DNA from 3 places in the Klebsiella africana genome. Region 2 is predicted to be linked to each of the others. Evidence: predicted binding sites of a transcription regulator. Region 2 holds the regulator's gene; each other region holds the start of a gene.

Region 1 (2,271 bases), 2.6 Mb from region 2:
GTCTTGGTCTTTCGCATTATCTCGCTGGTTCACGAGAGGGTTTCCCCCGACGTCGGCGCCCCTCAGTATTGCGCAATCTGTTGATGGAGGTTCCGGTTTGCGTCGACACTTTAACTATGGCAGCTGCCGCCGTTTTTTTCTCATTATTTTGCCGAAATTTTCCCGGCAATGAGCGCCTGTTCCTATAGTTAATTTGAACAAACGACGGGAGAGGCCCATGCTGACGGTACATCATCTTAATCAATCACGATCGCAACGCGTACTGTGGGCACTGGAAGAGCTGCAGCTGCCTTATCAGATAGTCCGCTATCAGCGGGAAAAGTCGATGCTGGCGCCAGCGGCGCTGAAGAAAATCCATCCGTTAGGGAAATCGCCGGTGCTGGAAGACAACGGCTATGTGCTGGCGGAGTCCGGGGCCATTCTCGAGTATTTGCAGGAGACCTGGGACAGCGGTGGGCTGCTGAAGCCGCAGGGAATTGACGACAAACTGCAGTACCGCTTCTGGCTGCACTATGCCGAAGGCTCGCTGATGCCGCTGCTGTTAATGAAGCTGGTGTTCGCCAGCCTGGGCAAACCCCCCGTGCCCTTTGGCGTCCGCTCATTAGGCTCGCTGTTGGGTAAGGGCATACAAAAAGCGTGGCTCGATCCGCAGCTGGCCACCCATGCGCGTTTTATTGATGACCATCTTGCCACGCGGCCATGGTTTGCTGGCGAGCGGCTGAGCATGGCCGATATTCAGATGAGCTTCCCGGTGATGGCGTTGTTAGCCCGCGGCGGTATGCATGACCTCGTCCATATCGAGGCCTGGCGTCAGCGGGTGGAACAGCGTCCGGCCTGGCAACGGGCCATCGAGCGTGGCGGCCCCTTTTCTTTACCCGGCACCTGAAGTATTAGCGGATCCGATGACCCGGCTAAATGAAAGCAACTCACTAAAAAAATGTTAGCGGATTGCGCATAGACGATAACGTTTGCGCATCTGCTGGTTATTTTCTGTTCGTCATAAGCGAAATTTAGCGAAATACGATAAACATCGGTTGAAAAGGGTTATCTAAAGGCCGGATAATCGTTTGCCTTTCTGCTTTGCTCCCGCTTTTTTCTGCTACCCGGGGGGAGCCGACAAGGTTGACCACCGTAGTGTATGCGCGGAGTTAAACGTTTGCTTTTTTGCAGCCCCCCTTGCGTTGCAATTCGGTACAAGGAGATCGCGTTTAACTGGCAGTGGAGGGTCCACCACGCATACCCACGAACGATAAAAATTTTCAGGGGAAGTTTTCTATGTCTACGCCTTCAGCGCGTACCGGCGGTTCATTAGACGCCTGGTTTAAAATTTCTGCGCGCGGCAGCACCGTGCGTCAGGAGATTGTTGCAGGTCTTACTACCTTTCTGGCGATGGTGTATTCCGTCATCGTGGTGCCGGGTATGCTCGGTAAAGCGGGCTTTCCGCCGGCCGCGGTATTTGTCTCCACTTGTCTGGTGGCGGGCGTTGGCTCGCTGGCGATGGGGCTGTGGGCGAATCTGCCAATGGCGATCGGTTGCGCCATCTCGCTGACCGCCTTTACCGCCTTCAGCCTGGTGCTGGGGCAGCAGATCAGTATTCCGGTAGCCCTTGGCGCGGTATTCCTGATGGGTGTCCTGTTTACGGTGATTTCCGCAACCGGCATCCGCAGCTGGATCTTGCGCAACCTGCCGCAGGGCGTGGCGCACGGTACCGGGATCGGGATTGGCCTGTTCCTGCTGCTGATTGCTGCCAACGGCGTTGGCCTGGTGATCAAAAACCCGTTGGACGGTCTGCCGGTGGCGCTGGGTAAATTTGATAGCTTCCCGGTGGTAATGTCGCTGATTGGTCTTGCGGTGATCATCGGTCTGGAAAAGATGAAGGTGCCTGGCGGTATTCTGCTGACCATCATTGGCGTGTCGATTGTCGGCCTGATTTTCGATCCCAACGTTCATTTTTCCGGGGTTTTCGCCATGCCATCCCTGAGCGATGCGCAGGGTAACTCGCTGATCGGCAGCCTGGATATCGTCGGTGCCCTAAACCCGGTCGTGCTGCCAAGCGTGCTGGCGCTGGTGATGACTGCGGTCTTTGACGCCACCGGTACCATCCGCGCGGTGGCTGGCCAGGCAAACCTGCTGGACAAAGACGGGCAGATCATCAACGGCGGAAAAGCACTGACCACCGACTCCCTGAGCAGCGTCTTCTCCGGTTTAGTCGGGGCGGCGCCGGCGGCGGTGTATATCGAATCGGCGGCAGGTACCGCGGCTGGCGGTAAA
Region 2 (2,271 bases):
TGCGTTTCGCGATATGGGGATGCTGAGCTGGGACTGCGTGGTGGCGAGCGATCATCCGCTGGCGAAGATGGATGGTCCGCTGAGCGACGATATCCTGCGTAACTGGCCGTCGCTGGTGCGGGAGGATACCTCGCGCTCGTTGCCTAAACGAACAACCTGGCTGCTGGATAATCAGAAGCGGGTGGTCGTGCCCGACTGGGAATCGTCGGCGACCTGTCTGTCGGCGGGCCTCTGCGTTGGCATGGTGCCGAGCCATTTCGCCCGTCCGTGGATAGATCGCGGCGAATGGACTGCGCTGATGCTGGAAAATCCGTTCCCGGATGCGGCCTGCTGCCTGACGTGGCAGCAGAATGACGCTTCACCGGCGCTAAACTGGATGCTGGACTATTTGGGAGACAGCGATACGCTGAATCGGGAGTGGCTGCGGGCGCCGGAGTGATCCGCGCCCGCCAGTGGCCTTAACGACGATAATCGACAAACGGGCCATCCGCTACCGAACGGCGTTCAACCAGACGAGGGTGCACTTCGATAGACTGCGACTCTTCGCGCTTGTTGACGATACGATCCAACAGCATGTTAAATGCGGCTTCGCCCAGAGAATCTTTCGGCTGATGAATGGTGGTTAACGCCGGGCTGAAATAGCGGGCGTTACGCACATTATCATAACCGATCAGCGAAATGTCCTGCGGCACCCGCAGTCCCATTTCGTCTGCGGCGCAGATGGCCCCCATCGCCATGATATCCCCGCCGCAGAACACCGCCGTCGGACGGTGCTGCTGGTTTAAGATCTGCTGCATAGCGCGGTAGCCGGATTCAGGCTCGAAGTCGCCCTGCACAATCCAGTTTTCCGGCACGCTGATATGCGCCTCTTTCATCGCCTGCATAAAGCCGGCCAGGCGTCCTGCGCCGGTGTTGCGCTCCAGCGGTCCGGGGATCACGCCGATTTCGCGGTGGCCGCGTTCAATCAGGTAACGGCCGGCGATATACCCGCCCTGGAAGGCGTTATCGATGACCGCATCGGTGAAGTCGGCTTTCGCCTCGCCCCAGTCCATCACCACCATCGGAATATGGCGGTACTCTTCCAGCATGCTCAGAACCGAATCCGGATACTCGGAACACATCACCAGCAAGCCGTCGACGCGCTTTTGCGCCATCATCGACAGATAGGCACGTTGTTTTTCCGGATCGTTCCATGCATTACCGAGGATCAGGGTATAGCCCTTCTGGAAGCAGCTCTTTTCAACGGACTCAATAATTTCAGCGAAATAGGCGGCTTCGCTACTGGTCGCCAGCAGGCCAATCGATTTTGTATGATTGACTTTCAGGCTGCGCGCTACGGCGCTCGGCGAGTAGTGCAGCTCTTTGATCGCCGCCCATACCGCGTTACGCGTCTCTTCGGCAACGAAACGGGTTTTGTTAATTACATGTGACACGGTTGTAGTGGAAACGTTTGCGCGCTTCGCTACATCTTTAATAGTTGCCATTACATCTCACTCCATGCCTTGACCTGATCGCCTGAACATCGATACGTAAACGTTTGCCTACACACACCCTGAATACAATTTTCAACATTGCATCACGTCGGGAAAACGACACAGAACGACAGGAAGGGGTCAATGGCCGATACGCTTTTAAATTAGCGTGGGATTTTGTCCGATCTTGGGGCAAAGTGGAAGAGCAAAAATGTGCATCGCCCTAAATCCCGGAAGATTTTTGCGATTTTTTGTGCAAAAATGAGCAAGCTCACTTTTGTTGTGGGGATAACCAGAGGGAAAAATGATGGATACCAATTTAAAGTTTTCGCTGATCACCACGATTATTGCTCTCGGCGTGATTGTCGCTTTCAGCCTGACCGCCATTCTGCACTAATGTTTCGCTGAGGGAGGAGCGCAGCTTCCTCCCCATATCCTGTCATTATTATCAATTCTGCAAAAATCTTTTGTCATTTCGTTCACTTTTGTTTTTTTGTGATTGATGTCATGCTTTTGACTTCTGATGTTACGCCGTCCTCTCTGACGGTCTGATGGAGTCATTGAATGAAAATCAACTTTCCTTTACTCGCGCTGGCGATCGGCGCCTTTGGCATCGGTACCACCGAGTTCTCCCCTATGGGATTGCTGCCGGTGATTGCGAAAGGTGTGGACGTCTCAATACCGGTAGCGGGAATGCTGATCAGTGCGTATGCCATCGGCGTCATGGTCGGCGCACCGCTGATGACGCTGCTGTTGTCGCATCGCGCGCGGCGCAATGCGCTGATTTTTCTGATGGGGA
Region 3 (2,271 bases), 2.6 Mb from region 2:
TGCTTCGCGGCGGTGATTTTCAGCGCTTCTTCGCTGGCGGATGGCGCGATGATCACTTCGACGAACTGGCGAGAGATGATCGCCTGCGCGGTTTCAGCATCCAGCTCGCGGTTAAAGGCAATGATGCCGCCGAACGCGGAGGTTGGGTCGGTTTTGTAAGCGCGATCGTAGGCGTCGAGGATCGAGTCGCTGACGGCCACGCCGCATGGGTTGGCATGCTTAACGATAACGCAGGCCGGTTCGTTGAACTCTTTCACGCACTCCAGCGCCGCATCGGTATCGGCAATGTTGTTATAGGAGAGCGCTTTGCCCTGCAGCTGAGTGGCGGTCGCCACGGAGGCTTCTTTGACATTCTCTTCTATATAGAAGGCAGCCTGCTGGTGGCTGTTTTCGCCGTAGCGCATATCCTGCTTCTTAATGAAATTCAGATTCAGGGTGCGTGGGAAGCGGCCAGCGGCTTCTTTGCTTTCGCCGTGATAGGCCGGAACCATGCTGCCGAAGTAGTTAGCGATCATGCTGTCATACGCGGCGGTGTGTTCGAAGGCTTTAATGGCGAGATCGAAGCGGGTTTCCAGCGTGAGGGAACCTTCGTTAGCGTCCATCTCATTAATGATGGACTCGTAGTCGCTGCTCTTCACTACGATAGCGACATCTTTATGGTTCTTCGCTGCGGAGCGGACCATGGTCGGGCCGCCGATATCGATGTTTTCCACCGCGTCTTCCAGTGAGCAGCCTTCGCGAGCGACGGTTTGGGCAAACGGGTAGAGGTTAACGACCACCATATCGATAGGCGCGATCCCGTGCTGCTGCATGATGCCGTCATCCTGACCGCGACGACCGAGGATGCCGCCGTGCACTTTCGGATGCAGGGTCTTCACGCGTCCATCCATCATTTCCGGGAAACCGGTGTAGTCAGAGACTTCGGTTACCGGCAGACCTTTATCTGCCAGCAGGCGAGCGGTGCCGCCGGTGGACAGCAGCTCGACACCACGAGCGGAAAGCGCCTGCGCGAATTCGACGATACCGGCCTTGTCAGAAACACTGAGCAGAGCGCGGCGGACTGGACGACGTTGTTGCATGGTATTAAATCCCCAGGATTTGAACATTACAGAGAGCGTTAGGTGAGTTTTTGCCTAAAAACTCACCTAACGCACCCAACCGGGCATCCGTGTCATAGCGCGGCATTGTAACGAAAACGTTTGCGCAACGCTCGCGAATTTTTATGTTTCTCTCCAGGCCGGTGATTCTCCTTCTATATAGCTGGCGATCCACGGGGCTAGCGGTCATGTTTTTACGCTCTCCTGTGGATAATTCTGTGTGTAACGAGGTATAAAGCGGGGTTTTGCTGGGGAATGCAGCAGTCAGTCATTTTTCTGCCATTTTTCTATTGCGGACGCTCGAGAACTCCCTATAATGCGCCTCCATCGACACGGCGGATGTGAATCACTTCACACAAACAGCCGGTTCGGTTGAAGAGAAAAATCCTGAAATTCAGGGTTGACTCTGAAAGAGGAAAGCGTAATATACGCCACCTCGCGACAGAGCGCTAAAGCGCGTCGCAACTGCTCTTTAACAATTTATCAGACAATCTGTGTGGGCACTCAAAGTGACATGGATTCTTAACGTCCTCGGACGAAAAATGAATACCAAGTCTCTGAGTGAACATACGTAATTCATTACGAAGTTTAATTCACGAGCATCAAACTTAAATTGAAGAGTTTGATCATGGCTCAGATTGAACGCTGGCGGCAGGCCTAACACATGCAAGTCGAGCGGTAGCACAGAGAGCTTGCTCTCGGGTGACGAGCGGCGGACGGGTGAGTAATGTCTGGGAAACTGCCTGATGGAGGGGGATAACTACTGGAAACGGTAGCTAATACCGCATAACGTCGCAAGACCAAAGTGGGGGACCTTCGGGCCTCATGCCATCAGATGTGCCCAGATGGGATTAGCTAGTAGGTGGGGTAACGGCTCACCTAGGCGACGATCCCTAGCTGGTCTGAGAGGATGACCAGCCACACTGGAACTGAGACACGGTCCAGACTCCTACGGGAGGCAGCAGTGGGGAATATTGCACAATGGGCGCAAGCCTGATGCAGCCATGCCGCGTGTGTGAAGAAGGCCTTCGGGTTGTAAAGCACTTTCAGCGGGGAGGAAGGCAATAAGGTTAATAACCTTGTTGATTGACGTTACCCGCAGAAGAAGCACCGGCTAACTCCGTGCCAGCAGCCGCGGTAATACGGAGGGTGCAAGCGTTAATCGGAATTACTG

Evidence for each region. The regulator PurR, encoded in region 2, represses purine synthesis genes. The targets are predictions, from matches to a motif close to CANGCAAACGTTTGCNTG.
Region 1: LGL98_RS23350 (NCS2 family permease) is a predicted target of PurR. The motif match lies at 1,146-1,163, and genes of this name have one in related genera.
Region 3: purH (bifunctional phosphoribosylaminoimidazolecarboxamide formyltransferase/IMP cyclohydrolase) is a predicted target of PurR. The motif match lies at 1,189-1,206, and genes of this name have one in related genera.

What each region holds. Positions count from the first base shown of each region.
Region 1 covers NZ_CP084874.1:4,857,618-4,859,888, reverse strand. Annotated here, with positions in the region: gene LGL98_RS23355 (glutathione S-transferase family protein) at 218-886, shown strand; gene LGL98_RS23350 (NCS2 family permease) at 1,276-2,271, shown strand, end outside.
Region 2 covers NZ_CP084874.1:2,258,517-2,260,787, forward strand. Annotated here, with positions in the region: partial or broken gene punR (DNA-binding transcriptional activator PunR) at 1-436, shown strand, start outside; gene purR (HTH-type transcriptional repressor PurR) at 459-1,484, opposite strand; gene cydH (cytochrome bd-I oxidase subunit CydH) at 1,777-1,869, shown strand; gene LGL98_RS11000 (MFS transporter) at 2,037-2,271, shown strand, end outside.
Region 3 covers NZ_CP084874.1:4,942,552-4,944,822, reverse strand. Annotated here, with positions in the region: gene purH (bifunctional phosphoribosylaminoimidazolecarboxamide formyltransferase/IMP cyclohydrolase) at 1-1,079, opposite strand, end outside; rRNA gene LGL98_RS23725 (16S ribosomal RNA) at 1,708-2,271, shown strand, end outside.